One region of the Arthrobacter sp. TJ-178 genome, then DNA from elsewhere that is predicted to be linked to it. Evidence: riboswitches for the same ligand, from Rfam matches in the RefSeq annotation. Region 1 holds a riboswitch; the other holds the start of a gene.

What was found. A riboswitch is a leader RNA that binds a small molecule or an ion and turns the genes downstream of it on or off. The one in region 1 is predicted to bind cyclic di-AMP.
Region 2: another riboswitch for cyclic di-AMP. It lies ahead of AC4D2Q_RS09945 (LysM peptidoglycan-binding domain-containing protein); the one in region 1 lies ahead of AC4D2Q_RS16800 (NlpC/P60 family protein).

Annotation. Positions count from the first base shown of each region.
Region 1 is NZ_JBZCNK010000007.1:91,314-95,714, reverse strand. It holds gene AC4D2Q_RS16810 (iron-dependent transcriptional repressor DtxR) at 1-231, shown strand, start outside; cyclic di-AMP (ydaO/yuaA leader) riboswitch at 297-509, shown strand; gene AC4D2Q_RS16805 (M23 family metallopeptidase) at 674-1,282, shown strand; cyclic di-AMP (ydaO/yuaA leader) riboswitch at 1,401-1,566, shown strand; gene AC4D2Q_RS16800 (NlpC/P60 family protein) at 1,570-2,478, shown strand; gene AC4D2Q_RS16795 (NlpC/P60 family protein) at 2,511-3,374, shown strand; gene AC4D2Q_RS16790 (HNH endonuclease) at 3,586-4,086, shown strand; gene mobA (molybdenum cofactor guanylyltransferase) at 4,107-4,401, shown strand, end outside.
Region 2 is NZ_JBZCNK010000003.1:86,036-90,436, reverse strand. It holds gene AC4D2Q_RS09955 (sensor histidine kinase) at 1-1,032, shown strand, start outside; gene AC4D2Q_RS09950 (response regulator) at 1,020-1,664, shown strand; cyclic di-AMP (ydaO/yuaA leader) riboswitch at 1,921-2,073, shown strand; gene AC4D2Q_RS09945 (LysM peptidoglycan-binding domain-containing protein) at 2,082-3,014, shown strand; gene AC4D2Q_RS09940 (hypothetical protein) at 3,186-3,758, opposite strand; gene AC4D2Q_RS09935 (sensor histidine kinase) at 3,829-4,401, opposite strand, start outside.

The DNA of each region.
Region 1 (4,401 bases):
GTGGCGCAGGCGGAGCCGGGAACCAAGATGAAGCTGGTCCGGCTGGCCGAACCGGTCCAGGTGGAACCGGAACTGCTCTGCCAGTTCGATGAGGCGGGTTTGCGCCCCGGAGCGGAGATCAGTGCCGAAGTGGTGGCGGGCTACATTTCTGTGCGCGTTCCCGGAATCGAAGGCGCCCTGGAACTTCCTCCAGAGGTGGCTGCCCACGTGTTTGTATCCACACTCGGATAACGAAATGGTCTCTTTTGGGCATCTTCACCTATAGTGACTTACTGACGTTGAAATAACACCGTTATCCGGGCCTTACGCCGAACCCTGCCACTGGCCCGGAATTACATAGTTCAGGCAGGGGCGGAGGACCCATCACCGGCAGCTTGAGCTGCCTTGGGGTGAAGCCTCCAGCATCAGCACTGCCCCCGCATCGACGGTGCGGCCCGTCGCTGAATGCGGGGCCGAGTTTCTCCACTCGAATCCGACAGCTAACTTCGCAGGCATATGAGAGAGGTATACCTTGTCGAAGCATGCTGCCCCGGGCAGGCGCCGCGCGTCTGCCCCGGCCCCCGCTCCACGCCCGGACAACGGCCCCAGATCCGGCCGCCGCCGAGCAGAATCCAGAAACCGCTCCATCGGCGGTGCCGCACAAAAAGTCGCCATTACCGCAGCAGCCTCGGGCATGATCCTTACTGCTGCGGTCCCCACCACCGCAGCCGTGAGCGAACCAGCCCAGGAAATGCAGCCTGTCGCCGTGGAAGCGCCGGTAGTTTCAGCGGATCCCGCAGCCGCCGTTAACTTTGACCGGCCCGCCCTGAGCAGCCGGTTTGACCCGGAAGCAAAGCTCCACCACGTGGCTGTGGCGTCCGGTGCGGAGATTTCCGCCGGTGCATCCGCGGGCGCTCTTGCCCGACCGCTGGCCTCGGAGCTCGTTCAGACGTCCGGCTTTGGCTACCGCGTCAGTCCCATCACCGGTGCCGCAGACGAGCTGCACCGCGGCCAGGACTTTGCCGCTGCCTGCGGCACGGATGTCACGGCTGCCGCAGCCGGCACCGTAACCTTCTCGGGCTGGCACGACTTCGGCGGCGGAAACCGCGTGGTGGTTGATCACGGCAACGGCGTGGAAACCACGTACAACCACATGTCCAGCCTGGCTGTGGCCGTGGGGGACAAGGTGGAGCGCGGCGCCCTGGTGGGCGCCAGCGGCACCACAGGCGCCTCAACGGGCTGCCACCTTCACTTTGAAGTGATGGTCAACGGCGAGGTCGTTGACCCGCTCGGTTGGCTGTGACCGCAGGATAACCATTTCGTGACCTGAACGTGACATTCGACAAATGTTGTTGTAGGGTCGTCCTCGTGCTTGATCGGCCAAAGGTCGGGCACCCTCGAACAGATCGCCGAGCTCTGCCACTGTTTGAGGTCCGTTCGCAACATCGCATGGCAGAGGCGGGGGAACCACATTCGGGTTTCGAAAGAAACCCTAGGGGTTAAGTTGCACGGGCCTTACCGCCCACGCAGCCGGGTGACTCCCATCCGAATCCGACAGCTCACCTCGTAGGCATTGGGAGAGGCAAACTTGTGTCATCAGTAGCTCACGGCCGCCGTCGCGCGTCCGCAGTCCAGTCGAGCCCCGTTTCAGCACTGTCCCGGGCCGTCACCTCCAATGTTGGAACCATCGGCCGCCAGGCCGCCGTCGTCGTTGCCGCTTCAGGCCTCGTCCTCGCTGCAGGCCTTCCCGCCCAGGCAGCCCCCAGCACCGACCGCCAGGTACTCGAAGCCACCCCGCTCAGTGTCGTAACTTCAACCGGCGCTGTTTCTGTCTCCGCACAGGCACCGTTTGAGCTGGCCACCATGCAGCCCGTCTCCTCCGTTTCCGGAGCGGACTACCGCGCCCGCATCGCAGCAGAAGAAGCGGCTGCCGCCGCTGAAGCCGCTGCTCAGGAACAGGCAGCTGTTCAGGCTGAGCAGGCCGCTGCAGTTCAGGCCGAGCAGGCTGTTCAGGCTGAGCAGGCAGTTGCCGCTCAGACGCAGCAGGCTTCCGCACCGCTGGCAGCCACCACTGCCAACTGGGCCCCCGCGGCCAACACGCCGGCTCAGGCCCAGGCTGCTGCCCCGGCACCCGCCGCTGCAGCTCCCGCACCGGTTCAGGCTCCGGCCCCCGCACCGGCTCCGGTAACCAGCGGCGTCGGCGCAGCACTCGTTGCTTCGGCCTACGCGCAGCTCGGTGTTGCTCAGGACTGCACCGCCATGGTGGAGAATGCACTGCGCTCCGTCGGCAAGTCGGTGGGCGACCTCGCCCCCGCACAGTTCTACGCTTTCGGCTCGGTTGTTGGCTCGCCCGAGCCCGGCGACCTCGTCATCACCTCCGGCCACGTAGCCATCTACGTGGGCAACGGCCAGGTCATCAGCGGCGGCTTCGACGGTATGAACACCGTGCTGCACCCGCTGTCCTACCTCGGCGGCGCAAGCTTCGTCCGCGTCAGCTAAGCCCTGTTGCAGATAACGGAGATTGCACCCGCATGACATCTACAACTGAGCGCGCCCGTCACCGGGCGCCCGCAGCGCGTACCGCTGCGCTGAGCACGCTTGCGCAGGCAGTGTCCGCCAACGCCGGAACCTTTGGGCGTCAGGCCGCTGTGGTAGTTGCCGCATCAGGCCTGGTTCTGGGCACCGGCGTTGCGGCCAACGCAACAGGTTCCGATGTGGTCCGCAGCGCGGAAACCAGCACGTTGGATCTGGCGGCGTCTACGCAGCTGATGGTTCCCGCAACCGCCATGGTGAGCTTTGACCGTCCGGCCGTGGCCGGCGTCATTCTGGCCCCCGAAGCGCAGCCTGAGGAAACTCCGTCTGAGGAAGTGCAGCCTGTTGCTGCGCAGCCGCAGGCAACCGAGCCCCAGGCAGCGCCGGCAGCGCAGCCGCTGCCGGCCGAGGCTCCTTCACAGGCACCTGCCCAGGCAGTGCTGACGGAAGAAGCTGCTCCGGCCATGGAACCGGCAGGTTTTGTTTCCGCTCCGGCGGCGGCCCCGGCGCCGGAAGCGGCTCCGGCTGCTTCCTCCGGCACTGCTGCGACCATCGCCGCCGCTGCCTATGCGCAGCTGGGCGTGTCACAGGACTGCACCATGCTGGTGACCAACTCACTGGCTGCCGCCGGCATCAGCTTCCATGACTGGCCCGCCGGTTACCTGTCTCTGGGAACTACGGTCAGCGCCTCCCAAGCGGTTCCCGGCGACCTGATCTACTACGCCGACGGCGGCATGGGCATGGCCCACATTGCTGTTTACGTTGGAAACGGCCAAGCCATCCACGGTGGATTCAACGGTAATTCCACTGTTGTGGCTCCGGCAGAGCTGGGCTCGGGCGGCGTGTACATCCACGTCCGCTAGAAAACGCTACACACAGTTTGCCTGCCGGTTCGCCAGCAGCGGTCAAGGGTTTCTCCTCCGGGAGGAACCCTTGATCCGTTTAAACCGCCGGGCGGCGCCGAAAATGGCGAAGAGCAGGATCCGGGCATACTCTTTCCATAGATCATGTGAAGTACCGTCAACCGCGGCGGGCAACCTCCCGCCGAAGGACCGCAGGCGAAGAGGAATGTGCATGCGCACTCTCGTTCTGAATGCAGGCTACGAGCCGCTGGCCGTTGTGAGCTTCCGCCGGGCGCTGGTGCTGGTCTTGTCAGGGAAGGCCAGTGTTATTGCCGAGAGTGGGGATCCAGTGGTGGGACCCACGGAAATTCTTCCGCGCCCCTCGGTGATCCTGCTGCACAGATACGTGAAAATTCCTTACCGCGAAGGCACCCCCGTTACCCGGCGGGGTGTTCTGCGCCGGGACCTGCACCAGTGCGCATACTGCGGCAAGGCCGCCTCCACCGTGGATCACGTCCTGCCCAGATCCAGGGGCGGAGAGGACAGCTGGGAGAACATGGTTGCCTGCTGCCTGCGCTGCAACAATGCCAAGGGAGACAGGACTCTGAACCAGCTCGGATGGCAGCTGCGCATCCATCCCCAGCCGCCCCGCGGGGCTCGTTGGCAAATCCGCGAACTGGAGCGCCCGGCCCCGCAGTGGAGTCAGTTCCTCGATGCCGGCACGGCTGCCTGATGCCGGTGATGGATACGGCAATGCCCTCGTTCAACGCCATTGTGCTGGCCGGGGGAAGGTCGTCGCGCCTGGGCGGAACCCCCAAGGCGCTGCTTCAGTCCTCCGGGCGAACGCTGTTGGCTGTTGCCCTGGAAGCAGCATCCGGTGCTGCCGAACGGGCTGTCGCCGGACCGCCCCAACTGCAGGAGGCGCTGGAGGCGGGCGGAATCCCCGCTCTGCTGATCCGCGAAGATCCGCCATTCTCCGGGCCTGCGGCGGCGGTGGCGGCGGCATGGACGGCGCTGGCCGCCCAGGATGAACAGGCAGGGCGGCGTC
Region 2 (4,401 bases), on a different contig from region 1:
TATCTGGAGGGCAGGAAGAATTTCGGCGAGCTGGCGGCGCTGGTCAGTGCACCGGAAACCAAGCGGGATGTTTCCTGGCTGCTGTTCCACTGTGCTTTTGCGCTGCTGGCCGGCTGTCTTGCGGTGGCCCTGCCGCTGGCCGCCGTGCTGTATATAGGGACGGCACCGTGGTGGCCGCTGTTTCCGCAGTCCGCGCCGCTCGATTTTGTAGTTCCCGTGACCAGCTGGCCCGCCGCAGGATTCACCGTCCTGCTGGGCCTCGTCTACGGCGTTGCCGCCTGGCTGCTGCCGCCGTGGATGGCCCGCCGGCTCAGCGGCGGCACGCTGGCGATCCTCTCGCCCCGCCGGTATGACGAGCTCGCCCGCCGGATCCAGGATCTCTCCGCTGCCCGCGCCAGCGCACTGACGGCCCACGCAGCAGAGCTGCGCCGCATCGAACGTGAGCTGCATGACGGAGCGCAGAACCGGCTGGTGGGAGTGGTGATGATGCTCGGGCTGGCGCAGCGGGCGGCGGAGAGTGATCCCGCTGCCGCAATGCCCTTTATCGGGCGTGCCCAGGACGCCGCCACCGAAGCCCTGGCCGGTCTGCGGGAAGCGGTACACGACATTTATCCGCCGGTCCTGGATGAGCTGGGCCTGGACGGAGCGGCATCGGCACTGACCAGCAGGTCCCCCATCAGCTGTTCGCTGGACGTGCAGGGACTGCAGCGTGCTCCCGCAGCGGTGGAATCCGCCGCCTACTTTGTCCTGGCCGAAGCCCTGACCAACGCAGCGAAACATTCCGACGCCTCGCACATCGAAGTGCTCCTGCGCACAGAAACCGCACCGCGCGAGGATGTGCTGGTGGTCCGGGTGAACGACGACGGGCGCGGCGGCGCTGCCGTTGCGGGGGCCGGCGACCCCGCGGCCGGGTCCGGCACCGGCCTGGCCGGAATTGCCCGCCGGGCTGCTGCCTTCGGCGGCACGTTGTATCTGACCAGTCCGCCCGGCGGGCCAACCGAACTAAGGGTGGAGCTTCCATGCGCCTTCTGATCGCCGAAGATGATGCTCTGCTGCGCGCGGGGCTTGAGCTGCTGCTGCAGGGCGAGGGATTTGAGGTGGTTGGCTCCGCGGACAATGCCGAGGACCTGCTGGCAGGCTTTGAACCCGGCAGTGCCGACGGCGCCGTCCTTGATGTGCGGATGCCGCCGACCTTCACCAACGAGGGGCTGCGCGCTGCCCTGGAACTTCGCTCTCGGGTGCCGGACTTTCCGGTCCTTGTCCTGTCCGCTTATGTTGAGGACCGGTACGCAAGCCGGCTGCTGGCCTCCGGTGCCCAGGGTGTGGGCTACCTCTTAAAGGAACGCGTGGGCAAAGTGGGCGATTTTGTCGAGGGCCTGCGCCGGGTCCTGGCCGGCGGAACCGTCATGGATCCGGAGGTCATCGCCCAGCTGTTCAGCCGGCGCAGCACCCTGGACCCCATCCGGTCCCTGACTCCCCGCGAGTTTGAAGTGCTGGGGCTGGTGGCCGAGGGCCTGGGCAACACCGCCATTGCCCGGACCATCTCCGTATCCGAGACAGCTGTCAGCAAGCACATCGGCAACATCTTCGCGAAACTGGGCCTCTCGCCGTCGGACAGCGGCCACCGCCGCGTACTGGCCACGTTGGCGTATTTGCGGACCTAGGCGTATCTGCGGGCTTAGCCGTACCTGCGGACCCAGGCGTATCCGGGGACCTAAACGGCACTAAATCCCCGTGCTGACGCGGGTTTGGGAACCTCCTGTGCCGGCACCCACAGGCCACTCCAGAGGTGCCACTCACGCCTCCGTGCGAGCTTCGTTACTAAATAGTTACCATCCCGTAACCGTCTTGTACGGTAGTACTCATGCCGTTATCTGAAGCGGCTCCCTTGACTTGTTACCTAGCTCTGCCGCTGGTCAAGGTCCACAGATTTCACACTTCGGCAGAGGCGGGGGAACCACTTACGGGTTCCTTATGAATCCTTGGGGTTAAGTCAGCCGAGGTTTCTTCGGCGGACCGGATGACTCCCATCCGCATCCGACAGCTCACCTCGCAGGTATCGGGAGAGGTAACTTATTTTGTTGAACAATACTCGTGGAACCCACAGCGCCGACAACACCGGACTGTGGACTGCACTTGCAAACGCCACCACCGGCAAGGCCCGCACCATCGGCACCGCAGCAGCTGTCCTGGCAGCAGGCTCCGGCCTGGTGCTCAGCATGGCCGGCCCCGCTTCGGCAGGCGTCATCGCCAACGACTCGACCGAGTCCTACACCGCCCCTGCTGCTGTAGCCGTTCCGGCTGCTCCGGTAGCTCCCGCAGCTGCTCCGGTTGAGGCTCCTGCCCCCGCCGCAGCATCCACCCACGTGGTCCAGTCCGGCGACACCCTGAGCGCCATCGCCAGCACCTACGCCGTCACCCTTGACGACATCCTGGCGCTGAACGGCCTTTCGCTGGATTCCATCATCTACCCCGGCGATGTCATCACGTACGCCGGCGGCGCTGCTGTTGAAGCTGCTTACGCCGCACCGGCTGCAGTGTCCTACGATGCTCCTGCAGCAGTGTCCTATGACGCTCCCGCTGCAGTCTCCTACGCCGCTCCGGTGGAAGAGACCGCCGCCGTGGCCGACTTCAGCACCTTCAGCACGCAGGCTTCCTCCGTGACGCCGGCTGCCGCTCCCGCTGCTAGCGGCACCAACGCCATCATGCTCAGCTCCGCATACGCCCAGATGGGTGCCGCCCAGGACTGCACCGTTCTGGTTGAGGTTGCCCTCCGGGCAGCCGGCCACTCGGTTGGCGACCTGGCTCCCGCGCAGCTTGCTGCTTACGGAACCCCGGTTTCCGACCCCCAGCCGGGCGACATCGCCTACTACGCCGACGGCGGCATGGGCGTTGCCCACATCGCCATCTACGCAGGCAACGGCCAGGCCATCCACAGCGGATGGGGCGGCAACCAGACTGTACTGGAGAGCGCCAACGTTGGTTCCGGCGCCGTGTACTACCGCGTAGCGTAATCACGCACTAGCTCCCATCAGAGCGCGGGAAGCGAACGGACCTGCAATCTGATGGATCCATAAAAAGGAACGCCCGGCCAGCTGGCCGGGCGTTCCTTTTTGCCGTTGAGCGTTTAGTTCGACGTGCGTGGATGTGCGCGGATTTGCGCGCAGTGTCAGGTCCGCCAGGAGTCAGGCTTCCGGACCGTCCTGGCCGTCCTGGGAGTCCTGCTGTTCCGGGCCGTCCTGCTGTTCCTGGGAGTCCGGAGCGTCCGGAGCGTCAGAGTGATGCCGGCCGCCGTGGCCGTGCCCGGGGCCGTCCTCGGTCATGCCGTCGCGGGCAGGCCCGTCGCCGTCGCCGCGGACATCTCCCTCATCGTCGCGCACCTTGCGGTCGCCGTCGTTCCTGCCCTGATCCGGCGCGGATTCCCCGTCTGAGTTCTCCTCCTGGGTGTCCGGGTCTGTCTCAGTTCCCTGATCCGTCTTGTCCTTATCCGCCTTGTCTGGCTTGTCTGCCTTGTCCTTCTCTGCCTTGTCGCCATCGCCGTCGCGCTCGTGCCGCGTCTCGGCGCCAGACTCAGACTCGGATTCGGACTCCTGGCCCTGCTGCTCCTGTTGCTGTTCAGTCACAGAGGCCTGTTCCGAATCCGCAGTTGTGTCGGCCGTGGCCATACCGGCAAAAAAGGAGCCGACCAACAGGATCAGACCGCCAACTACGCCCAGGATCCATCCCAGCGGGCCCCTGGCCTTGTCCCGAAATGCCATCGTTTCATGCACCTTTCGAAGAGTGGATGTGCTGACACTCTTATTTTCGGAGCCGATTCTTCGAAGATTCTTAGACCCCGCGCCGTCCCCCGGCCAGGGGAAGGCGAACTTCCACCACGCCGCCGGAGCGGCCGGCGGCTGCGGGTCCTCCTCCGGCCGGGAGGGCGCGGACACTGCCGCCATAGCGGGCAGCGATTTCCGCTACGAGGGCGAGCCCCAGCCCGTAGTGTCTCGGCGCCACGTTCTCTTCTCCTGCGCCGGCGCCGTCCCCTTCGGTTCCGTCCCCTTCAGCGCCGTTGCCTTCAGTGCCGGTGCCGTCTCCGTCTGCGCTGTCGCCCTCTGCGCCGCCCGTTTCCCGGTTTCGTACGGAGGCAAACCGTTCAAACGCCTGCCGGGTAAAGCCTGGCGGAAATCCGGCTCCGTCATCGGCGACGCGAATCACAGCAACGCGTCCGCTGCTCCCCACGGAGAACCGCACGAGCGACCGGGCATAGTCCAGGGCGTTGGCCCCGAGCGCCGTGAAGATCCGCTGCAGCGCAAACTGTCCGCCCAGCACGGTTATTTCGGGAGCCGGGGCGTCCAGCTCGAGCGTCAACCCGCGCCGGAGGGCTTCGGGCTCCAGCGAGCTCACGGCGGACCGCGC